Regions from separate parts of the Spirillospora sp. NPDC000708 genome, predicted to be linked through region 2. Evidence: riboswitches for the same ligand, from Rfam matches in the RefSeq annotation. Region 2 holds a riboswitch; each other region holds the start of a gene.
What was found. Region 2 has a riboswitch for cyclic di-AMP ahead of ABT299_RS07935 (C40 family peptidase). Riboswitches for the same ligand answer to the same signal wherever they lie in the genome.

Region 1: it holds a riboswitch for cyclic di-AMP, as region 2 does, so the genes downstream of both, ABT299_RS50165 (CHAP domain-containing protein) here and ABT299_RS07935 (C40 family peptidase) in region 2, are expected to answer to the same signal.
Region 3: it holds a riboswitch for cyclic di-AMP, as region 2 does, so the genes downstream of both, ABT299_RS51480 (CHAP domain-containing protein) here and ABT299_RS07935 (C40 family peptidase) in region 2, are expected to answer to the same signal.

What each region holds. Positions count from the first base shown of each region.
Region 1 is NZ_JBEPCJ010000152.1:1,284-11,023, forward strand. It holds gene ABT299_RS50140 (hypothetical protein) at 1-161, shown strand, start outside; gene ABT299_RS50145 (GlcG/HbpS family heme-binding protein) at 211-807, opposite strand; gene ABT299_RS50150 (sensor histidine kinase) at 1,009-2,175, shown strand; gene ABT299_RS50155 (response regulator) at 2,172-2,807, shown strand; gene ABT299_RS50160 (helix-turn-helix domain-containing protein) at 2,858-3,100, opposite strand; cyclic di-AMP (ydaO/yuaA leader) riboswitch at 3,386-3,523, shown strand; gene ABT299_RS50165 (CHAP domain-containing protein) at 3,551-4,228, shown strand; gene ABT299_RS50170 (glycoside hydrolase family 25 protein) at 4,225-4,986, shown strand; gene ABT299_RS50175 (MFS transporter) at 5,049-6,584, opposite strand; gene ABT299_RS50180 (TetR/AcrR family transcriptional regulator) at 6,598-7,152, opposite strand; gene ABT299_RS50185 (DUF4132 domain-containing protein) at 7,245-9,740, opposite strand, start outside.
Region 2 is NZ_JBEPCJ010000007.1:76,535-86,274, forward strand. It holds gene ABT299_RS07920 (amidohydrolase family protein) at 1-340, shown strand, start outside; gene ABT299_RS07925 (Mut7-C RNAse domain-containing protein) at 381-1,157, shown strand; gene ABT299_RS07930 ((deoxy)nucleoside triphosphate pyrophosphohydrolase) at 1,197-1,565, shown strand; gene ABT299_RS07935 (C40 family peptidase) at 1,577-2,605, opposite strand; cyclic di-AMP (ydaO/yuaA leader) riboswitch at 2,612-2,755, opposite strand; gene typA (translational GTPase TypA) at 2,946-4,799, shown strand; gene ABT299_RS07945 (FHA domain-containing protein) at 4,896-6,134, opposite strand; gene ABT299_RS07950 (4Fe-4S single cluster domain-containing protein) at 6,122-6,898, opposite strand; gene ABT299_RS07955 (AAA family ATPase) at 6,895-8,808, opposite strand; gene ABT299_RS07960 (response regulator receiver protein) at 8,906-9,740, opposite strand, start outside.
Region 3 is NZ_JBEPCJ010000175.1:440-8,633, reverse strand. It holds partial or broken gene ABT299_RS51495 (DEDD exonuclease domain-containing protein) at 1-789, opposite strand, end outside; gene ABT299_RS51490 (NYN domain-containing protein) at 1,086-2,348, shown strand; gene ABT299_RS51485 (C40 family peptidase) at 2,543-3,589, shown strand; cyclic di-AMP (ydaO/yuaA leader) riboswitch at 4,093-4,294, shown strand; cyclic di-AMP (ydaO/yuaA leader) riboswitch at 4,519-4,661, shown strand; gene ABT299_RS51480 (CHAP domain-containing protein) at 4,679-5,665, shown strand; gene ABT299_RS51475 (hypothetical protein) at 5,732-7,081, shown strand; gene ABT299_RS51470 (M48 family metallopeptidase) at 7,078-8,194, shown strand, end outside.

The sequences.
Region 1 (9,740 bases), on a different contig from region 2:
ACCTCGCCGGAGCGGTGCTCGTGCTCGGGTGGCTGCCGCGCGGCGCCCGCCGGACGGCCGTCGCCGCGTTCCTTCCGGCGCTCGCGGTGGGAGTGGTCCTCTTCATCACGATCCCGGTCCTCGTCTACGGCGGCTCGCACCTGCCTTTCCAGGTCCGCTGACGCCGTTCCGCCGAGGGCGGGCGCGCGACCGCCCGCCCCGGCGGAACGCTCAGCCGAGCCGGCCCTGCACGGCGCTCAGGCCCGCTTGGGCGATGCTCTCGTCGATGGCGCCCTGCGGCGCGCCGCCGACGCCGATCCCCGCGATCGGGGACCCGCCGGAGGCGACCGGGACGCCGCCGGCGAGGAACAGCGTGCCGGGGATGTCGCGGACGGTGGGCCCGTCGCCGGTCGCGTTCCCGGTCAGCTTCGAGGTCGGCTGCCCGAACGACACGGCGGTGAACGCCTTGCGCTTCGCCGAGTCCACGGTCTGCGGGCCCGCGCCGTCGCCCTTCACGACCAGGCGCACGTCCCCGGACCGGTCGACGATCGCGACCGCGACGCGCTGCTTCTGCTTGGCCGCCTCCTTCTGCACGGCCGTCGCGATCCGCAGGGCGGCGTCGGTGTTCAGCGTCCGGACGTCCTGCACCGCCTGCGGCGCGGGCGGAGCCTTCACCGGCGCGGCGGCGGCCGCGGACGCCCCGGCGGCGGACACGCCGACGGCGCCGGCGACGATGGCGAGCCCGGCGGCGGCCCCCGCCAGGGTCCGGACGCGGACGCGCCGCCTCCCGGACTCCGGCGCGGTCTCGGTGGTCTGCGGCTCCCGCATGGTGGTGCTCCTTCGTGGTGGTCGTCGATACGTCTTCGAGCCTCGCCGGGAACGGGCGCCGGGCCATCGCGGGCACGGTCGATCGCGCGGATCGGACCGGTGGACGCCCGGATCAACCGATCGGACGATGCCGCAGGCCGACGGGCCGTGAAGGCTGCTCGTGGAAGCTTGCGCGGCGGTTCGCGGGGGGAGACAGCAGACGTGACGGGCACCGAGCACCGGATCCACCTCGCGATGCACGCGGGGTTCTTCCTGCTGCTCGCGGCGTCGGCGTCCCGGCTGGTCGTCCGGCACGGCCTGGGCGGCATGACCACCGTGTGGCTCGTGCTGTGCGGTGTGACGGCCGTGGCCTACGCGGCCGGCGTCGCCGGATGGGACGCGCTCGGCCGCCGGGGACGCCTCGCCTGGCTCGCCGTCGTCGTGCTGTTCTGGCTGGTGCTCGTCATCGCGGCGCCGAGCTTCGCCTGGTGCGCGATCCCGCTGTTCTTCCTCGCGCTGCGGCTGCTGACGCCGCGCGCCGCGATCGTCACGGTCGTCGTGCTCACCGGCGCGGTGATCTTCGCGGAGATCTACCTGGCGGACCGGCTGGACCCGAGCCTGGTGCTCGCGCCGGTCGCGGTCGCCGCGATGGCCGCGGTCATCTTCCTGGAGCTCCAGCGGCTCATCGACGAGCTGGTCCGCACCCGCGGCGAGCTGGCCGCCACGCAGCGCGCCGCGGGGGTCCTGGAGGAGCGCGAGCGGCTGTCCCGGGAGATCCACGACACCCTCGCGCAGGGGCTGACCAGCATGGGGATCCTGCTCCAGGCGGCCGACCGGCAGTGGGACACCGCCCCGGACGCCGCCCGCCGCCACCTGCGGGACGCGACCGAGGCCGCCGCCGCGAACCTGGAGGAGGCCCGCCACTTCGTCCGCGCGCTGGCACCGCCCGGCCTGAGCGCCGGGTCCCTGCCCCGCGCGCTCGCCGACCTGGTCGGCGCGGAGTCGCGGGCGGCGGGCCCGAGGGTGCGGTTCCGGACGGAGGGGGAAGAATATCCCCTGGACGTCGGCGTGCAGACGGCGATGCTCCGCGTCGCGCAGGGCGCCGTCGCCAACGCCCGCGACCACGCGGGCGCGTCCACGGTGGTGGTGACGCTGACCTACCTGGACGACGCGGTGTCGCTGGACGTCGCCGACGACGGGTCGGGCTTCGACCCGTCCCGCACGGCGTCCGCGCCGGGCCGCGGCTACGGGATCCCCGCGATGCGGGACAGGATCGCCGAGGTCGGCGGGCAGCTGACCGTCGAGAGCGCGCCCGGCGCGGGGACCGTCGTCGCGGCCGCCGTCCCGCGGCGGGACGCGGCGGCGCCGGGGGAGAGGAGGACCGGATGACCGCGGTTCGCGTGACGATCGTCGACGACCACCCCGTGGTCCGGGCCGGGCTGCGCGCCCTGCTGGGCGGCGAGCCGGACATCGAGGTCGTCGCGGAGGCCGCGGACGGCGAGGAGGCCGTCCGGCAGGCCGGGCTCGTCCCCACCGACCTCGTCCTCATGGACCTGCAGCTCGGCGAGGGCATCGACGGCGTCGAGGCCACCCGGCGGATCCTCGCGCTGCCGGACCCGCCGCGCGTGCTGGTGCTGACCACCTACGACACCGACGCCGACATCGCCCGCGCCATCGACGTCGGCGCGGACGGGTACCTGCTCAAGGCCGGCCCGCCGGACGAGCTGTTCCGCGGCATCCGCACGGCGGCGCGGGGCGAGACGGCGCTGTCGCCGCGGGTCGCGACCCGGCTGATGAACCGGGTCCGGGAACCGGCCCCGGCGCTCAGCCCGCGCGAGATCGAGATCCTCGAACTGCTGGCCAAGGGACTGTCCAACCAGCGGATCGCGCGCAACCTGTTCATCAGCGAGGCCACCGTCAAGACGCACCTCGTGCACATCTTCGGCAAGCTCGGCGTCGACACCCGGACGGCCGCGGTGACCGCGGCCGTCGAGCGGCGCCTCATCCGGCTGCCCGGCTGACCCCGGCCGCCCGGCCGCGCCGCCGCATCCGGCCGCCGGGCCCGGCCCGTTCAGCGCGGTGGCGGCGCGGCGGGGTCGTCCGGCGGTGCCGCCGGCGACTCCAGGCCGATGGTGAGGCGGAGCCCGAGAGCGTTCGCGACGCGCTCCAGCACCGGCAGCGGCGGGAGGCGCGAACCCGACTCCAGGCGGGAGACCGCCGGCTGGTCGAGGCCGGCCATCCGGGCCAGCCGGGCCTGCGTGATGCCCAGCGCGCGGCGCCGCAGGCGGATCGCCGCGCCGATCGTGTCGTTCAACGGACGTCCTCCTCGTGCTCGGTTCCGGCCGTTCAAGGACCACGATCGCCGCCGGCGGGCCCGGTCCCATCCGGTGATGGTCGGAACGGCGCGCGCCGTCCGGGCGACCCGGCGGGTCCACCGATCGGTTGATGCGGCACCCGGGTGCATGAAAAAGCTCGCCCGCGAACCGCGACGGCGCCGGGGATTTCGCTTTCCGGCGTGCCTTCTTATGCATAATTTATTTGCCATGGAAATTTGGTGACGCCCTTATTCCGTGCTTAGTCTCCACCGCATCGGCCGAAGTCCGGCCGGCCGCCGAATCCCTCCAGAGGGAGCCGGGGACCCAGGTTCGTTGGGGTGAATCCGCTGGTCGCCAGCGGTAGGGCCGTCTCCTGGCCCGAACCCGTCAGCTAACCCGGCAGGCGGAAAAGGAGAGGTGGACGGCCCTTGGACACGGGCATCCAAGAAATGATCAATAACCTCGAGTCCGAGCTCGGGTACACGGAGAAGGGAGGCGGCTACACCAAGTTCGGGGATTGGTACTCGAAGAACGTCGACCATTCCTACGACTTCTCGAACGCGGCCTGGTGCGACATGTTCCTCGTCTGGGGCGCGACGAAGGCCGGCGTGGCCAAGCAGGTCGGGGCCTACGCCTACACGCCCTCGCACGCGGCGTTCTTCAAGAAGCACAAGGCGTTCGACACCGAGCCGGCCCCCGGCGCGCTGGTCTTCTACGACTGGTCCGGCGGCAAGGGCATCGACGGCATCGACCACGTCGGGATCGTCACCAAGGTCGACGGCGGGCGGATCCACACCATCGAGGGCAACGTCGACGGGCGGTTCGTCAAGCGCAAGGTCCGCGACCAGGACGACGTCGTCGGCTACGGGCACCCCGAGAAGGTCCCGATCGGCCGCAAGCCGGCCACCGCACCGGCGCATCACGGCGGCCCCCCATCCGGGGGCGGCGCGAAGACGGCCGCGATGGCCTATACCCGGCCGGCTCCCACCGACGGTCCGCCCGTCGAGCTGTGGAGCGCTGTCGGCGCGGTCCTCTTCCTGACGCTCTCGCTGCTGGTCTTCCTCAAGCACCGGCGCGCGACGACGGCGGCCACCACGGCACCCGCCACAAGGGAGGAGGACCGATGAAACGGCTCGCGAAGCTGCTCGCGGCGTCGGCGATCGCCGGCGGGGCCCTGCTCCACCTGGCCGCCCCGTCCGACGCCGCTCCATCGAACGCCGCCCCACCGAACGCGGTCCCGTCCGGTGCCGCCGCGTCGAAGGCGGCCCCGTCCCAGGCCGTCGAGCAGTCGAGGCCCCTCCCGCAGGGGGTGGACGTGTCCACCTACGACCGGGGCGTCGACTGGGGCGGCGGCCGCCTCGCGTTCGGCATCGCCAAGGCCACCGAGGGGACCGGGCACGACGACGCGACCTTCCCCGCCAACTGGGCGAAGATCCGCCAGAACGGCCTGGTCCGCGGCGCGTACCACTACGGGCATCCGAAGAACGACCCGGTGCGGGAGGCCGACCACTTCCTGTCGGCGGTCACGTCCGCCGGCCTCCAGCCCGGCGACCTGCTCATGCTCGACCTGGAGACGACCGACGGCAGGTCCGACCACCAGGTCAACGCGTGGGCCAAGCGCTGGCTGGAGCACGTCCAGCGGAAGACCGGCGTGAAGGCGTTCTTCTACAGCTCGTGGTCGTTCGCGCAGGAGCACGGCGACGGCCTCGGCGGCTATCCCCTGTGGGTGGCGCACTACGGGAAGGCGCCGGGACGGGTGACCGCCCCGTCCCCATGGAAGCAGTGGACGATCCACCAGTACGCGTCCACCGACCATGACCACAACGTCTCCCGGCTCGCCGCGGACCGGCTCCGCGGCCTCGGCTACAACCCCTCGCACCGCTGAGAGCAGGCGGGACGGACGGCGCTCCGCCATCCGTCCCGCCCGGCCGGGTCCGGGACAGGGCCTCAGTCGGCGATGGCGCCCGGACGCTGCGGCTTGAGAAGGACCCAGGCGGCGACGGCCGTCGCCAGCAGGACGGCGGCGCCCACACCGGCGGTGTAGCGCAGGCCCGCGGCGAAGGCGTCACGGGCCGCCTCCATGAGCGCCTGGCCCTCGGGACCGCCGAGCGCGGCGGCCGCCTGGGCGGCGCCGCCGATCGAGTCGTGCGCCGCCGCGGCGGCGCCGGCGGGGACGCCGTCCGGGGTCGCGAAGCCCCGGTAGACGCCGGTGGTGATCGAACCGAGCAGTGCGATGCCCAGCGCGGCGCCGAGCTCGTAGGCCGTCTCGGAGACCGCGGACGCGGCCCCGGCCTGCTCCTTCGGCACCAGGGAGACGATCATGTCGGACGTCGTCGCGAAGGCGAACCCGGCGCCGGCCCCGGCGAGCAGCAGCGCCGCGAACAGCAGCGGGTAGCCGGTGCCGGCGTGCAGGCCGGCGAGCAGCGCCAGCGCCAGGCCCATGGCCGCGAGCCCGCCCGCGACCACGGTGCGGACCGACGTCCGCCGCACGGCCAGCGCCGCGAGCAGCCCGGTGACGATGGAGCCGATGGTGGCGGGCAGCTCCGCCAGCCCCGCCTCGAGCGGCGAGCGGCCCTGGACGAGCTGGAAGAACTGCGACAGGAAGAACACCAGCCCCGCCAGCCCGAGCACGGCGAGCAGGTCGGCGGCGACGGCCGTGCTGAAGCCGCGGTCGCGGAACAGCCGGACGTCGATCAGCGGCGAGGCGAGGGTCCGCTGCCGGCGGACGAACCAGGCGAGGGCGGCGGCGCCCGCGACGGCGGCCGCGCCGACCTGCGCGGACCAGCCGTGCGCCGCGGCCTCCTTGATCGCGTAGACCGTCCCGATCATGCCGACGAGGGACAGGGCGGCGCTCGGCAGGTCCCACGGCCCCGGCGACGGGTCCTTCGACTCCGGCAGCAGCCGCGCGCCGGCCACGACCAGCACGGCCATCACCGGCAGGTTGATCAGGAAGACCGAGCCCCACCAGAAGTGCTCCAGCAGCAGGCCGCCGACCAGCGGGCCGACGGCGGCGCCCGCCGAGACGCTGGAGGCCCAGACGCCGATCGCCATGGAACGTTCCCGTGGGTCGGTGAAGATGTTCCGGATCAGCGCCAGCGTCGACGGCATCAGGGTCGCGCCCGCCACGCCCATCAGGGCGCGGGCCGCGATGAGCAGCCCGGGGCCGGTGGCGTAGGCGTTGAGCACCGAGACGGCGCCGAACGCGGCGGCGCCCGCGAGCAGCAGCCGCTTGCGGCCGATGCGGTCGCCGAGGCCGCCCATCGAGACCAGCAGGCCGGCGATGACGAACGAGTAGACGTCGCCGATCCACAGCAGCTGGGCGCCGGACGGCCGGAGGTCCTCGCTGATGAACGGGGTGGCGAGCCCCAGCACGGTCGCGTCGACGGCGACCAGCAGCACGGCGAGGACGAGGACGCCGAGCGAGACCCAGCGGCCGGGGGCGCGGGCGTGCCGCACGGGCGCGTGCGGCGGCGCGGTGGTCATGGTGGCACGGTCCTTACGAAGTCTTCCGGCGGCGCTCGACGCCGCCCAGCAGCAGCCCGGTGATCATCGCGGTGTAGTCGCGGGGCGCGGTCCGGCCGGCTTGGATCGCCCAGGCGGCGGACGCGATGAGCCCGTAGAGGGCCTCGGTGAGCCAGGCGGGGGAGAGGTCGATGCGGAACTCGCCGGACTCCTGGCCGCGCCGGAACAGCGCGGCGATGCGCGCGTCGAGCCGCTCCCAGCCCGCGTTGATCTGCTCGCCCTCGAACAGCTGGTTCTCGGTCGCGAGGAAGCCGAGGAACGCCGCGACCGGGCGGCTGGCCTCGACCAGCCGCACCAGCGCGTCGGCGGCGGTGCCCTCGTCGAGGCGGGCCTCGTCCATCACCGCCTCCAGGCGGCGCAGGCCCAGCTCCTCGAGCGCGCGGACGAGGCCGTCCCGCCCCGCGAAGTGGCGGTGCAGGGTGGCGCGGCTGATCCCGGCGGCCTGCGCGATCTCGTCCTGGGTGGCGGTCGCCTTCCGGGACAGCAGCTCCGCCGCGTCGGCGAGGACCCGCTCGCGATCGAACGTCATGAGACGATGCTACCTCGTATGAGACATCATTGTCTCACATGAGTGGTTCACGTCACCCACGTGCCGGGTTCCGGCCAAGAGGGCGGGGACGGTCAGGACGCGCTGCGCACGAGGTCGTGGACGGCCTCGCTCATCGTCACCGGATCCACGTCGCCGAGCGGCACGGAGTCCTGCGGCTCGCGGGCCGGGGCCGGGCCCGCCCACAGGCAGGTGATCTCCTGGTCATCGCCCTCGCCGTACATGTAGTAGCCGAGGCCGGGACTCAGGCCCGCCACGACGTACAGGCCCGCCGGGTCGCGCCGCGCGAGCCACCCCCCGGCGAAGGCGCCGTCGGCGTCCACGGACTCCCAGCGCCCCTGCGAATGGCCCTTCGCCTTGCCGTACGGCAGGACGAGACCCTCCACGCGGGCGAGCCTGCGCGCGCTCCGCTCGTCGTCCGTCAGCCGGTAGACGGGGCGTCCGAGCTGCTCGAACGGCTGCAGGATCTCGTAGTCGGCGAACAGCTCCGCCCACGCGTCGAGGTCATCGCCCAACAGCAGGGGGTGGGCGATGGCGATCCGGGCGTCCGGCGCCGGTGCGAAGGCGTCGTCGTTGATGTCGGCGTAGGTGCGGTCCTCGGCGACGCGGAAGGCGGTGCCGTCATCGGTGATCCACACCAGCCGGCGGACGATGTGCCCCAGCAGCGGGTGCTCGACGAACAGGCGGCGGAAGTCGTCCGGCGTCCGGTTCCGCCGGGCGATCATGGCCTTCTCCAGGCGCTTGATCTCCCGGTCGGCGATCGTCCGCAGGTCCTTGCGCAGGCCGCTGAACAGCGCGTGCGCGGCCGGGGCGAGCGCCGGATCGTCCTTCGGGCCGGGCTTGGGCGCGCTCTTGCGCACCTTCCCGCTCGCCTCCACGACCAGCGGGACGAGCTGCTGGTCGAACGTCACCGTGAACCGGCGCGGGCCGTAGTCCAGGACGAGCGTGCCCTTCCCGTCCAGGCCGAAGTCGGGGACGGCGCGGTCGGCGAGGTCGTCCGGCGTGATGCCGCGCGTGGCGGCGATCTCGTCGACCTTCTGCGCCGCCTTCGCCTTGAACCCCTTGTACCTGCCGTGGCGGGTCAGCTCGAACAGGTGGGCGAGGGCGACGTCGGAGCCGATCCCGGCCAGCACGTCCAGCGCCGCGACGGCGCGAGCGGACCCGCCCTCGCCCGGCCACTGCTTGATCAGCGGAGTGAGCCGCCGCACCGTCGTGTCGTCCCCGATCAGGCCGAGCTGGGCGAGCGCCCAGTTGTGCTTGGTCGGCGCGCCGAGCGCGTACCAGCGCTGGAAGAGCGCCCAGGAGAACTCCGCCAGCGAGTGCCGGTCGCAGAAGTCCCGGACGTCCGCGGCCTCGGGCGCCTTCCTCGCGAGCAGCCCGAGCAGGCGCTTCGTCGCGTCGGCGGGAAGCGCCCGGTCGCGGTCGCGGGTGAGGATCCGCGGGAGCGAGGCCGGGTCGGCCCAGTCGGTCTTCGTGCCGCGAGCGGGCCTGCCGGCCAGCACGGCCGGCAGGTCGTCGCAGTCGGGGACGGCCGGACGCGGCAGCAGGTCCTCCGCCGTCCCCTGCGGCAGCGCCTCCGCCAGGTCGGGCCGCGCGTGCAGCAGGCCCCGCAGAAGCCCGGCCGCTTGCAGCCCCCGGACCGACCCCTCGTGGACCAACGGCGCCAGCGCCCGGACCGCCTCCACCGGATACTGGTCGGCCGCCTCTTCGAGCGCGGCCGGCACGCCTTTGATCCCCATATGGCCGAGCAGGATCGGGAAGATCCCCTCGTCCGCGATCCCCAGCAGCGCCTTCAACACGAGGGGACGCGCCTCGTCGATGTGGCGGCAGTCGTGGGCGAGGGCGCGTTCGAGCAGCGGCAAGGCGTCCGCGCCCAGCCCGTCGAGCAGCGTCGCGAGCACGCCCGGCGACACCGGCGTCCAGCCGATCCGGCCGACATGGTCGGGGGTGGACGCGGAGCACAGCAGGTGGTCGTGCCCGAGAACCGTCTGGGACCGGTCGGCGAGGGCCTCGTCCATCCAGGCCGCCTCGGTCGGGGCCAGGTAGGAGGCCGTGCGGCGCCTCGCCGGGTCGCCGCGGTGCGCCGCCAGCCGCGCGACGGCGTCGCGGTACTCGTCCTCGGGAGCCGCCGCCAGCAGCGCGCGGAGCCGCTTCACCGCGGCGTCCTCGGCGATCCACCGATGGTCGAGGGAGTGGTCCCGGGACGCCGTGCGCCGCAGCTCGCCGCGCCATCCCTTCGGCGGGACCGTGTAGCTGTGGAGGACGACGCGGATGACGCCGTCCGGACCCGGCGTCGCCGGTCTCGGCCGCGGGCCGAGGGCGATGGAGGACGCCTCGGTGAGCGCGCAGGCCGCGAACGCCGGGCCATGGTCCAGGACCCAGGCGTCCACGAAGGCGGCGCCGTCGACGTCGTCGAGGTACTTCACCGCGACGGCGGCCAGGACCGCCGCGCCCACCGGGTCGGCCACGCCGTCCAGCCAGGCCCGCACGGCCTCCCGGAGGGCGGGGGCGGTGCGCTCGTGCGCCGCCATCTCCGCGGCGATCGGGCGCGCCGCGCGGTCCCATTCGCG
Region 2 (9,740 bases):
ACGCGCCCGCCCGGACGGCGCCGGCACCTGGTTCACCACCGCCGAGGCCCTCCGCGCCGCGACCCTCGGCGGCGCCGAGACGGCCGGCCTCGCCGACGTCACCGGCTCCCTCACCCCCGGCAAGCAGGCCGACCTGATCGTCCTGCGCACCGACACCCTCGGCATGGCGGCGGCGCACGACCCGATCGCGGCCGTCGTCCTGTCCGCCGAGACGCGGCACGTCGACACGGTCCTCGTCGGCGGCCGCGTGCTGAAGAGCGGGGGAGTCCTCAAGGGCCACGACGTCCCGTCCCTGCTGGACACGCTGCGGGCGGCGGCGGCCCGCATCACCGCCGGATAATCGGGAGGGGATCGTCGGCGCCGCGTGGCATGCTGGCGGCGTGGAGTCCGAGATACGCGTCCGCATCGCCGACGACCTGTTGATGTTCCTGCCCGCCGCACGGCGCGAACCGGTGAGCCGGGTGGCGTGGGACGGGACGTCCACGCTCGGCCACGTCGTGGAGTCGCTCGGGGTGCCGCTCCCCGAGGTCGGCCGGATGACCGTCCGCGGCGAGCCCGTCGAGCCGTCCGCGCGCCCCGCGGCCGGCGACGAGGTGGGCGTGGAGCCCGTGCCGCGGCCCCAGCCCGTCCCGCTGGACCCCGGCCAGGACGCGCCGCGCTTCCTCCTCGACGTCCACCTGGGCACGCTCGCGCGCCGGATGCGGCTGCTCGGCCTCGACACCGCCTACCACAACGACATGGACGACCCGGCCCTGGTCGTCCAGGCGAACGCCGAGCGCCGCGTCCTGCTCACCCAGGACCGGGGCCTGCTGCGGCGCCGGGCGCTCTGGTTCGGCGCCTACGTCCGCGGGTCCCGGCCCGACGACCAGCTCCGCGACCTCCTGGACCGCTTCGCGCCCGTCCTCAGCCCCTGGACGCGCTGCACCGCCTGCAACGGCGTCCTCGTCGCCGTCGACAAGGAGGAGATCGAGCGCGACCTGGAGGCCGGCACCCGCCGCAGCTACGACGTCTACGGTCGGTGCGCCGGCTGCGGCCAGGTGTACTGGCGCGGCGCGCACGGCGACCGCCTTGAGAGGATCGTCGAGGAGGCGACCCGTCAGGTCGGGACCGCCCGCGCCGGAACCGACCGGCCCCGGGCGGCCGTCTCAGACGGGTAGGGACGGAAGGGGCTGGTCACCATCACCGATCTGGTCGTCGTGGGCGCCGCGATCATCCGCGACGGGCGGCTGCTCGCCGCCCAGCGCGCCGAGCCGCCGCACATGGCCGGCGGCTGGGAGCTGCCGGGCGGCAAGGTGGACCCGGGCGAGTCCGACGAGGACGCCGTGGTCCGCGAGTGCCACGAGGAGCTCGCCGTCAAGATCCGCCCGCTCCGCCGCGTCGGCGGCGACTGGCGGCTCAGCGAGCGCGCGCTCCTGCGCGTCTGGACCGCCGAGATCGTCGAAGGCGAGCCGCGGGCCCTCGAACACCTGGCCCTGCGCTGGCTCACCCGCGACGACCTGTACGACGTCGCCTGGCTCCCCGGCGACCGCCCCGTCATCACGGAGCTGGAGCCCGACCTCCGCTGAGGCGGGGTCCGCTAGGAGATGCGGTTCGCGCCGGCGAAGTCGGAGCGGGTGGAGAGCTTGGAGATCTTCACCACGTCGCCGGTCTGCGGCGCCTGGAGGAACTTGCCGTCGCCGACGTAGATGCCCATGTGGTGGAGGTTGCTGCCGAAGTACACCAGGTCGCCGGCGCGCAGCGAGGAGCGGGACACCTTGGTGCCGAGCTGGAAGAGGTCGCCGGTGTAGTGCGGCAGGCCCGGCTTGCCGACCTGGGCGTAGGCCCAGACGACGAGGCCGGAGCAGTCGAAGGAGCTCGGGCCGGCGGCGCCCCAGACGTACGGGCTGCCGAGCTTGGTGAGGGCCTTGCGGGCCATCTTGGCGGGCAGGTCCGAACCCTTGATCGTGGCGGTGAGGCCGGACTTCGGGTCGGTGGTGTGGGTGGTGGTCAGCTTGTCGAGGCGCTTCATGACCTCGTCCACCTTGGCCTTGGCGGCCTTGCGGGCGGCCTGGACCTTCGCCTGGGCCTGCTTGACCTGCTCGGTCCGCTGCTGCGCGGCGCGCTGGGCGGCCTCGGCCTGGTCGACCTGCTTCTGCAGGGCGAGGACGGTGGTGGCCTGGTTCTGCTGGAGGTAGGCCGAGTCGGACAGGCTGTCGGCGCTGCCGCCGGAGCTGAAGATCGCGTCGGGTCCGCCGCTCATGTAGTTGGCGGCGGCCAGCTGGGCGAGCCGCTGGCGGGCGGGCTCGGTCTGCTGCAGCAGCTTCTGCGCGTACGCGGTGGCGGACTTCTCCGCCTTGACCGCGCGGCCGAGGTCGACGCGGGTCTTGTTGAACTGCTCGGTGAGCGTCTCGGCCTCGTCGTTCAGTTCCTTGAGGCTCTGCTTCAGCCCCTTCTCCGTGGTGGGGAGGGGGCTGGGCGTCCCGGTGGCCTGCGGTGCGGCGGCGGGGCCGAAGGGGGTCGCGGCGTGCGCGGCGACGGGGGCGGTGGTGCCGAGGCCGATGACCAGCACTGCGGCGGCGGTGGCGGTCGGCGCGACGCGCCGCCGGGGACGGGGGTCCGGTGCCAAGCCGGTGTCTCCTCTCCTCGCTCGCCTACCGGGTTAGCTGACGGGTTCGGGCCAGGAGTCGCCCTACGACGTGCGTCGATTCACCCCAGGGGGATGGGTCCCCGGTTCGTCCGCGGGTGGGTGCCGCGGGGGATTCGGCGGTCCGGTCGCAGCCCCGGGGGGTGGGGCTCCGGACGACCGGATCTCGGGAAGATTACAAAGGATGGGCAAAGATGGCCAATCGAGGCCCGTGTGAGGCAGGGGACGAGCGGCTCTGAACAGGCGGCGCCGTGCGCCAAGTAGAATGGTGGCAGCCGCGCGTCTGCGGCGACTCCCGAACTCTCACGCAAGGCGAGCCCGCATGCCCATCTCCACGCGCGACGACCTCCGGAACGTCGCGATCGTCGCCCATGTCGACCACGGCAAGACGACGCTGGTCGACGCCATGCTCTGGCAGTCCGGCGCCTTCCGCGAGAACCAGGACGTCGACGACCGCGTCATGGACTCCAACGATCTTGAGCGCGAGAAGGGCATCACCATTCTCGCCAAGAACACGGCCGTCCGGCACAACGGCCTGACCATCAACATCATCGACACGCCCGGCCACGCCGACTTCGGCGGCGAGGTCGAGCGCGGCCTGTCCATGGTGGACGGCGTCGTCCTGCTGGTGGACGCCAGCGAGGGGCCGCTGCCGCAGACCCGGTTCGTGCTGCGCAAGGCGCTCGAGGCGCGGCTGCCGGTGATCCTGGTCGTGAACAAGACCGACCGGCCCGACGCCCGCATCGACGAGGTCGTGGACGAGACGTACGAGCTGTTCATGGACCTCGACGCCGAAGAGGACCAGATCGACTTCCCGATCGTGTACGCCTCGGGGCGCGCCGGGCGGGCGTCGCTGAACAAGCCCGCCGACGGCGGCATGCCCGACAGCGAGGACCTGGAGCCGCTCTTCACGGTCATCACCGAGACGATCCCGGCGCCGTCGTTCGACCCGGACGCGCCGCTGCAGGCGCACGTGACGAACCTGGACGCCTCCAGCTACCTGGGCCGGATCGCGCTGTGCCGCGTGCACGCGGGGACGATCAAGAAGGGCCAGCAGGTCGCGTGGTGCCGGCACGACGGCAGCATCGAGAAGGTGAAGATCACCGAGCTGCTGATGACCGAGGCGCTGACCCGCAAGCCCGCCGACGAGGCGGGGCCGGGCGACATCATCGCGATCGCCGGCATCCCGGAGATCATGATCGGCGACACCATCGCCGACCCGGACGACCCGCGCCCGCTGCCGCTGATCACGGTGGACGAGCCCGCGATCTCCATGACGATCGGCACCAACACCGGTCCGATGGCGGGCCGCGAGAAGGGCACGAAGGTCACCGCCCGGATGGTCAAGGACCGGCTCGACCGCGAACTGGTCGGCAACGTGTCGATCAAGGTGCTGCCGACCGAGCGCCCCGACGCCTGGGAGGTGCAGGGCCGCGGCGAGCTGGCCCTCGCGATCCTGGTGGAGAACATGCGCCGGGAGGGCTACGAGCTGACCGTCGGCAAGCCGCAGGTCGTCACGCGGGAGATCGACGGCAAGAAGCACGAGCCGGTCGAGCGGCTCACCGTCGACATCCCCGAGGAGCACCTCGGCGCGGTCACGCAGCTGATGGCGGTCCGCAAGGGCCGCATGGAGCACATGACCAACCACGGCACCGGCTGGATCCGGATGGAGTTCCTGGTCCCGGCGCGCGGCCTGATCGGGTTCCGCACCGAGTTCATGACCGAGACCCGCGGCACCGGCATGGCGCACCACGTGTTCGAGGGCTACGAGCCCTGGTTCGGCGAGCTGCGCACCCGGCCGTCCGGCTCGCTGGTCGCGGACCGCTCCGGCGCCGCCACCGCGTACGCGATCACGAACCTGCAGGAGCGCGGCACGTTCTTCGTGGGGCCGACCACCGAGGTGTACGAGGGCATGATCGTCGGGGAGAACTCCCGCTCCGACGACATGGACGTCAACATCACCAAGGAGAAGAAGCTCACGAACATGCGCTCCTCCACCGGTGACGAGCTGGAGCGGCTCACCCCGCCGCGGGTCCTGTCGCTGGAGGAGGCCCTCGAGTTCTGCCGCGAGGACGAGTGCGTCGAGGTGACCCCCGCGAACGTCCGCATCCGCAAGGTGGTGCTGGACGCCAAGGAGCGCGAGCGGATGCGCGCCCGCACCAAGCGCGCCGGCTGACGCCGGGACGAGGCGCACAGGACGCGAAAGGAAACGGCCCCGCGGTTCCGAGGAACCGCGGGGCCGTTTCGTTGTCGGTCGTGCCGGCCGGTCGTGCTAGGCGAGCTGGACCGTGCCGGTCACGTCGGCGGCCAGGCGGAGCTGGTCGCCGTCGCGCAGCGGGGCCTCCACGCCGCGGGGGAGCCGCTCGCCGTTGACGAACGTCCCGTTGGTGGAGCCCTCGTCGCGGACCCAGGCCGTCCCGGACGGGTCGAGCCAGACCGTCGAGTGCCGCCGCGACACGTTGTCGTACTGGGTGAACGTGGCGGCCACCGGCGACTGGCCGGCGTCCCGGCCGAGCACCAGGTGCTGGCCGACGGAGACCTTCAGCTCGCCGGTCGGGAACTGGACCCGCAGGACGGGCGTGCCCTTCTGGGGCAGCGGCCGGCCGCACGAGTTGCACTGCGCGGCGCCCGGGTTGGTCAGCACGGCCTCGCAGTACGGGCACATGAACGCCGTGCTGTCGGGCTGCTGCGGGTGCTGGTGCCCCCGCTGCTGGTCGGGCGGCAGCAGGGTCGCCTCGCGGCCGTGCGGCGGCGGGATCGGCGGCTGCTGCTGCGGCGGCGGGCCGTACTGGTGGTCCGCCGGGCCGGGCTGCGGCATGTACTGGTCCGGCTGCTGCTGGTACGGCTGCTCGGGCTGGTACTGCGGTTCCGGCTGCCGGTACTGGTCGGGCGGCGGCTGGTGCTGCTGCGGCGGCGCACCCCACTGGTCCGGCTGCTGCTGTTGCTGCTGCGGCGGCATGGCCCACGGGTCCGCCGGCTGCTGCCCCTGCTGCGGAGCCCCATGCTGCGGCTGGCCGTGCTGCGGCTGCTGCGGCGGCGGGCCCCACTGGTCAGGCTGCTGCTGCGGCGGTGGCCCCCACTGGTCCGGCTGCTGCTGCGGGGGCGGCCCCCACTGGTCCTGCGACGGCTGGCCGTGCTGGGGCGGGAGCCCGCCCTGCTGAGGGGCGCCGTGCTGCGGAGCACCGTGTTGGGGGGCGCCGTGCTGCGGAGGCTGCTGGTAGTCGTGCTGGGGCGGCTGCTGGTACGGCTGGCCTTGCTGCGGCGGGAAGCCGCCGTGCTGGGGAGCGCCGTGCTGCGGAGCACCGTGCTGGGGCGGGCCGCCGTGCTGTGGGGCACCGTGCTGGGGGGCGCCGTGCTGTGGAGCGCCGTGCTGCGGCGGGCCCTGGTCGTACCCGCCCGGACCGGCCCGGTGGCCGCCCCCCGGGCGCGCCAGGTTGGCCCCGCAGCTCAGGCAGAGCAGATCGCCCTGCTGGTACGGCTCGTCACAGACAGGACAGTTCAAGGTCGCCATGACACATCCCCCGAGCGCACGCCGGCGCGTTCGAGCCTCGACGTGAGGTGCTCCATGTCACCCCTTCGCGGGATCCCGATGTAGTACACCCGCCTTCCCTCCGGCCCTTCGTCCACGGACACCTGCACTCGGGGCCCTGCGTGTTCCCTAGTCTTACCGATGCCGGCCGATGCCCCGTACCGCTCCTCCCCCAGCGGGGTGAGCGGGACGGCGCGCTGGTTCGCCGACCCCCTCCAGAGTAGAGAGCCACCTTCCGGGTGTCGCCCCCTCGGGTTGAGCCGATCGACGTACGGCCCCGCCATCACGGCATCGCACAGGTCGAGGATCTCGCGCGACCCCCTGACCCGCGAAAGCCGAGAGTAGACATATCCGCTGTACACCAATATGTCCAATGGCATCGTCTCACGCCGCGCGGCACGCCACGCGCGGATCCCGCGCAGCAGGGCGGCGAGCGCCTCGGGCTGCTGGAACGGCTCCCCGCCGGAGATCGTGATCCCGTCCAGCGGGCCCGGAAGGGACTCCAGCCAGCCGAGAACGGCCTCGACCGGCACGGCCTTGGCCGGGTCCGCCTCCCAGGTGTCGCGGGACAGGCAGCCGTGGCAGTGCAGCGTGCAGCCCTGCGTCCAGATGCCCGCGCGCGTGCCGGGGCCGAGTGTGGTCACCGGATAGTGCGCCTTGGCGAGCAGCAGCGCGGGAGCCTCGTCCGGGGGCTCGCCGGGGGACACGGGCTCGCCGGGGGAGGGGACGGGGGGTCCGGCGGTCACTGGATGTCCAGGTGGACGATGCCGCCCTCGCGCCGGATCCCGTATACGGTGATTCGCTCGTCGGAGCCCAGCTCGCGGTCGAACAGCGCGCGCGCCAGCGGGTTGACGAAGTGCGACTCCAGCGCCATGCCGATGCCCCGGCCGCCCTTGTCGAGCTCGTCGGTGCACCAGTCGCGGAGCGTCTGCAGCGCGTCGTCCCGCACCGTCAGCATGAGCCGGTGCTCGTCGGCGACCCGCTTGCAGATGTTCGCGAACTGCAGGTCGAAGATCTTGTGCGCGGCGTCGCCGGAGATGAAGTCGAACACCACGATGTTGTCGCCGAACCGGTTGAGCAGCTCCGGGCGGTTCAGCACCTCGGTGAAGTGCGCGGCGACCGCGTCCTTGATCCGCTGCTCCACCTCGAAGTAGGACATCCCGGGTGTGATGTTGCGCACCCGGTCGCCCGCGAGCGCCGGGACGGCCTCCAGCATGCCCGGCTCGCGGCCCGGCACGAACATCCCGAGGTTCGAGGTGAAGATCAGGATCGACTCGGAGAAGTGCACGGTGTTGCCGCGCCCGTCGGTGAGCCGCCCGTCCTCCAGGATCTGCAGGAACTTGTCCAGGATCCGCGGATGCGCCTTCTCGATCTCGTCGAACAGGATCACCCGGAACGGGTCCTCCCGGACGGCGTTGGTCAGCTCGCCGCCCGCCTCGTGCCCGACGTACCCGGGCGGCGCCCCGATCAGCCGGTCCCCGGAGCCCTCGGCGGAGAACTCGCTCATGTCGAAGCGCAGGTAGGCCGACTCGTCGCCGAACACCAGCTCGGTGATCGCCTTGGCCAGCTCGGTCTTGCCGGTGCCGGTCGGCCCGGCGAAGAACAGCACGCCGCGCGGCCGGCTGCCGGACCGGGTCGCCTGCGCGCCCGACAGGCCCAGCACCGCCCGCTTGAGGATGTCGAGGGTCTTGGTGACGGCCTGCGGCTGCCCGATCACCCGCTCCGGGACGCGCTTCTCGCCCTCCAGCACCCGGCGCCGCAGGTGCCCGCGGCTCCACGGGTTGTCGAGGACGCCGAGCTTGTACGTGCGGACCGCGTCGGGCAGGTCCGCCAGGTCGACGTTGCGCTCCTTCGCCAGCCGCGTCACCTCGATCATCGACTGGAGGGTGAGCCCGTCGGCCTGCTCGGCGAACGAGTCGCACGCCGCCGCGGCGGCCTCGTCCGCGCCGACGTCGCTCACCCCGAACGCGCGGGCCAGCAGCCGCGCCGTCTCCTGCCGGTCACCGAGGTGCGGGCGCGGGATCGTGATCTCGCGGATCGTGTCGTTGTCGGCGGTCAGCCAGGACGGCAGGTCGCCCGGCCGCTCCACCAGCCACACCACCGGGTTGTACAGCGGCTTCGGCCGCGCCCCGTTCCCCCGGACGGGCCGGGCCGTCCGCGACAGCTTCGCGCAGAACCGGAAGAAGTCCCGCTCGGCCGGCTCCATCTCGGTCGGGGTGCGGGCGATCCGGGACGCCGAGTCGATGACGAACGCGGCGCGCACGTTCTCCTGCGGCCGCGCCACCGCCGCCAGGTGCCGGGTCAGCGCCTCCAGCGACGGCCGCTCGTCCTTGATCTTGCCGAGCACCCGCTCTGCGGCGCGCTCCGCCTCGTCACCGGCCTCGTCGCCCGGCGGCGGGACGATCTCCAGGCCGTCCACCGGGTCGTACACCACCATGAACGACGCGCCGCTGGCGCGCAGCGTCTCCCACAGCAGGGACCGCAGCGGCAGCAGCCGCGCGGGGCCGCCGCCCTCGGCCGGCGGCGCCAGGAAGCTGTCGTACAGGTTGCCCGACAGGACGTACTGGGAGTGCACCGACAGCGTCGCGTCGAGTTCGCGGATGAACGGCGGCCAGCCCTGCAGCCGGCCGCCCAGGGTCGGCGAATCAATGCTCATCTGGCTCGCTCCACTCCGCATGTCCCGAGGGGCGCCGGCCTCCCGCGCCCCGCGGCCCCCATTCTCCGATCACGCGCCGCCGACGGGAGACGGCACGTCACGTGGGACGCTCCCGGCGGCGTTCGCGTTGCCCCGAACGCCCACCAGTCTGCCGTGACGCGCCGCCGACCGGCAGTTCCCGCACCCCGGGATCCACCCGCCAGGACACCTCGGAGCGGATCCCGCCGTCCGCCAGCCGCGCCCGCGCCGCCTCGAACGCCGCGCACCACTCGCGCTCCCGCTCGACGTCGACGCGCCGGTCGTCCTCGCTCTCGGCGGGCCGCTCCCGGACCATCGCCGCCTCGACGCGCGCGGCGCCGTCGACCCGCATCCGCACGCTGTGGTCGGGCCAGGCGCCCTTGGTCAGCACCACCGAGCCGTCCCCGGCGGTCAGCGTCTCGAAACCCGGCTGGACCTCGTAGCCCATGTCCTCGAACGCGGCGGTGATCGAGTCGAGCACGTACCGGCGCTCCGCCTCGGCCTGCTCGGCGGCCTCCCGCTCGGCGGCGCGGCGCCGCGCCAGCTCGCGCGCGTCCTCGGTGCGCCGGTTGGCCTCGCGGATCCGCAGCCGGACCTCGTGCAGGACGCTCTCGGCCTCCTCGGCGGTGCCGACGGCGGCGAGGAGGCGGGCCGCCTCGGCGACCGCGCGGCGCTCGTCCTCGGCGGCGTCGGGCAGCAGCCGCGCCATGATCCTTTCGAGGGTCCGCTGGGTGTCGTCGCCGCCGCGACGGGGCGGCGGGGTCCGGCCGGTGTCGGCGCGGAGGCCCTCGGCCGGTGCGGTGAAGACCTGCGCGGTGACCTGCGCGGCGAGATGCTCCGACAGGCGGCGCTCGGCCTCGTCCAGGAGCCGGTCCGTCGCGGCGCACCAGGCGGTCAGCTCCTGCGCGGACTCC
Region 3 (8,194 bases), on a different contig from region 2:
CGAGCCGGTGAAGTAGCTGCGCACGCGGGAGCGCAGGTCGCCGCTCTTGCCGACGTAGAGGATCTCTCCGGCGGCGTCCTCGAACAGGTAGACGCCGGGCGCGCTCGGCACGTCGTCGGCGAGGTGGCGCTTGCGGCGCTGCTCGGGGGTGGGCGCCTTGGCGAAGCCGCGCAGCTCCTCCAGGGAGGTGACGCCGAAGGAGCCGAGCCGCTCGATGAGGCCGTGCAGGACCTCGACGGTGGCGCGGGCGTCGGCGAGGGCGCGGTGCGTCGGCTCGGTGCGGGTGCGGAAGAACCGGGCGAGGGTGCCGAGCTTGCAGTTGGGCACCTCGTCCTTGCCGAGGACGCGGCGGGCGAGGTCGACGGTGTCGACGACGGGGAACGCGGGCCAGGCGTACCCCTGGGCGGCGCAGGCGGCCTTGAGGAAGCCGATGTCGAACGGGGCGTTGTGCGCGACGAGCACGCAGCCGCGGGCGAACTCCAGGAACGCGGGGAGCACCGCGTCCATCCGGGGGGCGGCGGTGACCATCGCCGTGGTGATGCCGGTCAGCGCGGTGATGAACGGCGGGATCGGGCCGCCGGGGTCGACGAGGGTGCCGAGCTCGCCGAGCTCCACGCCGCCGCGCACCTTGACCGCGCCGATCTCGGTGATGGCCGAGTCGGCCGCCGAGCCGCCCGTGGTCTCCAGGTCGACCACCACGAAGGTGACCTCCGCCAGGGGGGTGCCGAGGTCGTCCAGGGTGCCCTGGACCGCCCGGACCTGCCCCTGGACCTCGTGCGCAGCCGTCATGCCCGCGACCGTAGAGGACGCCACCGACAGAAGGCCGGGCCGCTAGGGTTGGGGGCGCGCCGGCGCGTCCCGCCGGGCGGGGGCCGCGGGGGACGTCCAGGGGGAGCTTGGCGCGTTCCGTCCGATGCCACGTTCGTGCTGGTTAGGCTGCGTGGTGCTCGGGAAGAGACAGCCCACCGGCGGCGCAGCCCGGAAGGAGCGGGATCATCGACAGCGGCCCCGAAGCGAGCCCCGGCGGCCCGGAGCCCGGACGGCGACTGGCAGGGCCGCTGCCGGAGGCCGTCCGGCTGAGCGTGGTGGAGGCCGCCGCGGAGCTGATCGGCGCGCTGCCGCCGGACGAGGTGCCGGTGCCGCTGCGCCGGTTCGCGCGGTTCGAGCGGCGCAAGCGGGCCAAGCTGGCCGGGCAGCACATCGCCGCGGTGCTGGAGAAGGATCCGGACTTCCGGGGCCGGGTGGCGGAGCCGCTGCGGGAGGCGCAGCCGGACCTGGTCGAGGCGGTCGAGGGCGGCCGCGTGCCGCCGGCGGCGGACCCGGTGCGGGTCGCGGTGGTGGCCTACCTGCTGCGCCCGGACGGCTGGACGGAGCTGGTCGAGGCGGCGCGCGCGGAGCTGGAGCGGTCGGCGACGGCGTCGGAGGAGGAGGCCGCCGAGCGGCGCGTCGCGGCGCTGAAGGAGGAGCTGGCCGCGGCCCGGTCGGCGCGCGCGTCGGAGGTCGACAAGCTGCGCGCGGAGCTGCGCGACACCAAGGCGGAGGTCGCCGAGCTGCGGCGCAAGCTGCACGACGCGCGGACGCGGTACCGGGCGGCGCAGGAGCGGGCGGAGACGCTCGCGGCGGAGACGGACCGGGAGCTGGCGGCCGCGCGCGAGATGTCCGCGGCGGCCGACAAGGAGCTGCGCAAGCTGCGGTCGCGGGCGGCGCAGGCGGAGGCCGCGGCGGAGGCGGCCAAGCGGGCGGCGCGGGAGGGCCGCAACATCGACGACATGCGGCTGCGGCTCCTGCTGGACGCGCTGGTGGACGCGGCGCAGGGGGTGCGGCGGGAGCTGGCGCTGCCGTCGACGATCGCGCGGCCGGCGGACGCGGTGGGCGCGCTGGAGCCGGACCGGCTGGCGCACCGGACGCTGCCGGGGCGCGCGCTGTCGGACAGCGACCCGCAGCTGCTGGACCGGCTGCTGACGCTGCCGCAGGTGCATCTGGTGGTGGACGGCTACAACGTGACGAAGACGGGCTACGGGGAGCTGCCGCTGTCGGACCAGCGGACGCGGCTGCTGTCGGGGCTCGGCGGGCTCGCTGCGCAGACGCGCGCCGAGGTGACGTGCGTGTTCGACGGCGCGGAGCTGGACGCGCCGGTGGCGATCTCCGCGCCGCGCGGGGTGCGGGTGCTGTTCAGCCGGCCGGGGCAGACGGCCGACGAGCTGATCGGCGAGCTGGTGCGGGCGGAGCCGGACGGCCGGGCGGTGGTGGTGGTCTCCTCCGACCGGGAGGTGGCGGACGCGGCACGGCGCGCGAACGCGCGGCCCTGCCCGTCCACGCTGCTGCTGCGGCGGCTGGGCCGGTCGTGACCCGCAAAGACTCCGACATTTTGGGAGAATCTCACCATTTTGCCGCCTTGATCGTGCGCTCCGTGATCTTGCCGACACGGAATGTACGCAAATAGGGTTGAAGTCAATCAGATAGTGACGAATTAGTTGTGACGGTTGTGGCCCCTCGCTAATGTCGTCCGCTGACGTAGTGGACGAGAGGGGCGAATCGGACCGTGACCAACGATCTCATCGGGGAACCAGCGCGCTCGCGCGACCGGAGAGCCGGCTCGACGGGGATAGGGGTCACCCGCCGCCTGGCGGTCACCGCGTGCTTGGCGGCGACCGCGTCCTTCGCGTTCCCGCCCGTGGTGGCGCACGCCAAGCCGAAGCCCACGCACGCGCAGGCGCAGAAGAAGCTCGACCAGCTCAACGAGGAGATGGACAAGAAGGTCGAGCAGTACAACCAGAACACCGAGAAGCTGAAGATCGCCCAGAAGAAGCTGGCCGCCGCCAAGAAGGCGTCGGCGGAGGAGCAGGCCTCCTTCGACAAGCAGCGCTCGGCGATCGCCCAGATGGCCGCGGACGCCTACAAGAACGGCGACTCCACGGACGTCACCGGCTTCGTCGGCAGCGGCGACCCGCAGTCCGTCCTCGACCAGGCGGCGGTCTTCACCCAGCTTTCCGAGCAGCGCAGCTCCCAGCTCACCCAGTTCCTGGCGACCGCGCAGCGGCTGCGCCGCGAGCAGGCCCAGGCGCAGAGCGCCTACAACGACGTCAAGACCAAGCACGACGAGCTCGCCAAGGCCAAGAAGGACCTCGACAAGAAGGTCCGGGAGGCCAAGAAGCTGGTCCAGCAGACCGGCGGCGGCGCCTCCAGCGGCGGTTCGAGCGGCGGCGGGACGGGCGGCACCTACAACGGCCCGGCCAGCGGCTCGGCCCGGACGGCGCTCAACTTCGCCTACGCCCAGCTCGGCAAGCCGTACTCCTACGGCGCGACCGGTCCGGGCTCCTACGACTGCTCGGGCCTGACGATGCGCGCCTGGGAGGCCGCGGGCGTCAACATCACCCGCACCACCAACTCCCAGTGGGCGGCCGTCAAGCACGTCTCCCAGAGCGACCTGCAGCCCGGTGACCTGGTGTTCTTCAGCGGGCTCTCGCACGTCGGCATGTACGTCGGCGGCGGGAAGTTCATCCACGCCCCGCACACCGGCGACGTGGTGAAGATCAGCTCTCTGTCGGGCTACTACACGTCGAACTTCTACGGCGCGGGACGCCCCTGACGATCATGTGAACGGCCCCCCGCGCGGGGCCGTTCGCTCCCCCCGATGGCAACGGACCAGGGCTGACCTGGTCCGTTGTTGATTTTGGGGGGGTTTGCCTTCTGTTGGGGCTTTGGTACCTTGTCACCACCCAGGCGCCCTCCAGACGCACTGGTCACGCGGCGCCCTCCAGACGCCGCGGCCCCACGCGGCACACCGTCACGGCGGCCGCGGACCGGGCGGCGCGCCCCACGCGCCGTCCCCCAGGGCGGCACGATCCACGCGTCGCCCCGCGGCACCGGGAGAGCGTGCCGCACCGGTCTCTCCGAGACCCGGCCGGCCCGGCCCACCGTGCGCACGCCGACAGCGTGCATGGCGCTGAGAGCGCGCCACGCTGGACCACACAGGGCTCCGGCCCGGGCGGTCCCCCGGACAAGGGGCCGCCGCCATCACAACATCAGCGCCGCTCTTTCGCACGCGGGACAAAGGGTCCCGCGCACGGGCCCCATGACGCCCACAGGATCGCAGCGGCAGCGCCGAATCCGCGCCGTGCGGCGCGGAACCGGGGACCCACCTTCACCGGAGTCCGGAGCAGTTCCGGACGGACATTCCGGTACCCGGGGTGAATCGGTGCGCCTCTTCCGGCACGACCGGTGAGAGCCGCCGTAGGGCCACTTCCACGCCCGAACCCGACAGCTAACCCGGTAGGCGTCTGGAAGAAGGAGTGAACACTGTCCACCTACCCTCAGCAGAACGCCCCGCCGCGGCCGGATGACGGGCCCGGACGGGCCTCCTAGCCGAACGGCACCAATCTCTCCGGGCGCGGCCGTCCGCTGAGCGCACGGCCGCGCCCGCCCCCTCTTTCTCTGCCTCTCCGCGGGCGCGACGACAGCGCCCCCTCCCGAGAGGACCCCCATCCGAACCGGCGTGCCCGCCCCCGGGCGCGCCACCGCCGAGTCCGTCCCGTGCCCGCGTGGCCGGTGACGGAGCCGGGGACCCACCCATGTCCCCTCGGGGTGAATCGGCCTGCCCGCAGGCCGTAGGGCGGCTTCCACGCCCGAACCCGTCAGCTAACCCGGTAGGCGGCATGGAAGCCAAGGAGATCCCCCCGTGGCAGGCAAGCACCGCAAGGCAAGCCCCACCAGCGACACGACTCCCATCACCCCCGTCAGAAGGACCCCCGCGCACCACGCGGCCCCCGCGAAGAAGGCGGGCCGCGCGGCCGGGGCCGCCCCGGCGCCCAGGGTGATCACCGCCCAGGTCCTGCCCGAGGCACCGGACGCCGGCGGCGAGACCGCCCACGCGGCGGCGGGCGGCCGGCACCGCAAGAGCGGGCGCGCCGTCGCCTGGCGCACCACCGGCGGCGTGATCATCGGCGCCGCCGTCCTCGGCACCGCCGTGGCCACCGCGCAGGCGTCGGTCCTGCCGTTCGGCGGGCCGGAGCCCGCCAAGCCGGCCGCCGCGGCCGACCTGGCCGTCGCGCCCGCGCCGCAGAAGCACGTGTCCCCGCGCCGGACGCCCCAGGCCGAGGCGCCCGCCAAGGCGGCGCCCCGTCGCAGCACGGCGAGCGCGCCGGAGGCCGCCGGCCCCAAGGAACGTTCCAAGAAGTCCCGCCCGACCGCCGAGGCCGCCATCGAGCTCGCCCGCTCCCAGGTCGGCACGAGCCCCGACGGCAACGGCGACACCAAGTTCGGCGACTGGTACGAGGGCACTGAGCGCGCCAAGGAGACCGTCGCCCGCGACGGCGGGTCCGTGCAGGAGTACAGCGACGCCGAGTGGTGCGACATGTTCATCTCCTGGATCGGCGACAAGCTCGGCTTCACCGACCAGATCGGCAGCGACGCCTGGACCGTCGCGCACGCCCAGTGGTTCCAGGACAACGGCCGCTGGGGCGACGCGCCCAAGCCCGGCGCGATCGTCTTCTTCTCCTGGAGCGGCGGCAAGTCCGCCGACGACATCCAGCACGTGGGGATGGTCATCAAGGACAACGGCGACGGGACGATCCAGACCGTCGAGGGCAACACCGGGAACTCCGTGCAGGTCAAGGAGCGTTCGACGGACACCGTGGTCGGCTACGGCTACCCCGACTACGCCTAGTGACCCCGGACGGCGACACGGCGCCGGTGGCACCGCTTCCACGGAAGGCTCAATAGGATCGCGCGCATGGAGGACGGCCCACCGCAGGACGGCCCCGCCGAGGACGAGGGGCACGACGCCCCCGGAACCCGGCGGGGCGGTCCCGTCCTTCCGCGGGACCTGTGGGCGCGGCCCGGCGCCGTGACGCGGCGCCGGGCCCTCGCGTTGGGCGCCGGCGGCGCCGCGCTGCTGGCCGCCGGCGGCGCCGGGGTCCTCGGCGCACGGTCCAGCGGGTCCCGGGCCGCGGCCCGCACCGCCCGGCCCTCCGCTCCGTTCGATCCGGACACGGCGCGCGCCGTCCTGGCGAACCGGTCCCGCGCCGTCGCGGCCGGCGACCGCACCGCCTTCCTCGCCACGGTCTCCTCGGCGCCCGCCGCGTTCCAGGACGCCCAGGCCCGGCTCTACGACAACCTCCGCAGGCTGCCCCTGGACGGCTGGACGGAGCGGTTCGCGGGCACCGAGTCGGCGAACGCGGAGGGCGGCGCCGCCGTCGTCCGCGTGGAGACCCGGTACCGGCTGCGCGGCTTCGACCGCGGCGACGTCGCCCGCGCCCGCCACCTCACGTTCGCGCCCCGCTCCGGCGCCTGGACGGTCGTCGGCGACGGCTCGGCCCTCGGCTACCACGACGACGCCGAGATCTGGGACGCCGGACCGCTGAGCGTCGTCCGGGGCCGCGCCGGCCTCGTCGTCGGCGACGGCGGCGGGCTGAAGGGCATCGCCGAGCGCCTCGACGCGGCCGTCCCGGTCGTCACCGGCGTCGTCGGGAAGGGCTGGGCGCAGCGGGCCGTCGCGCTGGTCCCCGCCGACGAGCGGCTCGCCGCCTCCCTCGCCGGCCCGGACGAGAGCCTCGGCCAGATCGCCGCGCTCGCCACCGTCGCGCCGTCCGCGGGCGGCGGCCGCGGCGAGGACCGCGTCATCGTCTCCCCCGGCACCTTCGGCCGGCTCAACGAGCTCGGCCGCACCGTCGTGCTCACCCACGAGCTGACCCACGTCGCGACCGGCGGCGCCACCGACCACACCACCCCCCTTTGGCTCATCGAAGGGTTCGCCGACTACGTCGGCTACAAGCACGCGAAGGTGAGCGTCCGGTCGGCCGCCAGCGAGCTGCGCCGCGAGCTGCGGTCGGGCCGGGTCCCGTCCGCGCTGCCCGCCGCCGCCGACTTCGCCGGCTCCTCCGACCACCTCTCCCAGGCGTACCAGGAGTCCTGGCTCGCCTGCCGGATGGTCGCCGGCCGGTACGGTGAGGCGACGCTCGTCCGGCTGTACCGGGCCGCCGGGCGGGCCTCCGAGGCCGCCGCGCTGCGCTCCGTGCTCGGCCTCACCCGGGACCGCTTCGTCGCGCTGTGGCGCGACTACCTGAAGAAGGAGCTCACATGAGCGAGGGAGACGGCGGCGAGCCGTCGGTCGCCGAACACCCCCGCCGCCCGGACGCCGGCCCGGACGGCCGCGCGGCCGCCGGCGGGACGCGGGGGCCGCGCCGCGCCGCCGCCGTCGCGGCCGTCCTGCTGTTCGCCGGCGTCGCCGCCGTCCTCGGCCTCACCACCCCGTGGAACCCGCTGCCCGGCCACGTCCCCGGCGGGCACGTGCGGGCCGACCCCTCCCTCGACTTCACCCCGCGCGAGATCGCCCGCGCGAAGGCCTTCGACGGCGCCATCAACCCGCCCGCCTACTCCGGGCTCGTCGTCGGCCTCGCCGTGGTCCTGGTCCTCGGCTTCACGCCGCTCGGCTCCCGGTTCATCGGCTGGACGACCGCGCGCGTCCGCCGCCGCCCCCTGCGCGTCGCCGCCGCGGCCGTCGCCCTCACCACGCTGCTGCGCGTCGCCGGCCTCCCGTTCGACATCTGGAGCGAATCGGTCCTGCGCCGCTACGGGCTGTCCACCCAGAGCTGGCCCTCGTGGGCCGTCGACCAGCTCAAGTCCCTCGGCGTCACCTGGGTCATCTACACGATCGCGCTGCTCCTGCTGTACGCGGTCGTCCGCCGCTTCCCGCGCTACTGGTGGACGGGCGCCGCCGGGGGCGGGTTCGTGCTCGTCGTCGCGGTGTCGTTCATCTACCCGGTCGCTGTCGAGCCGGTCTTCAACAAGTTCCACTCGCTGCCCGCCGGCCGGCTGCGCACCGACCTGCTCGCCATGGCGAAACGCGACGGGGTGCCGGTCAAGGACGTCCTCGTCGCCGACGCGTCGCGCCGGACGACCTCGCTGAACGCCTACGTGTCCGGGTTCGGCTCGACGCGCCGCATCGTCCTGTACGACACGCTGCTGAAGTCGCCGCGCCCGCAGATCGAGTCGATCGTCGGGCACGAGCTGGGCCACGCCAAGCGCAACGACGTACTGTGGGGCACCCTCGTGGGCGGGCTCGGCGTCGCGGGCGGCCTGTGCCTGCTCTACCTGCTGACGACGTCGCCGCGGCTGCTGCGCCGCGCCGGCGTCGACCCGGACGTCCCCGCCGCCCGCGGCGCCCGGAGCACCGGCCCCGCCGACCCCCGCTCCA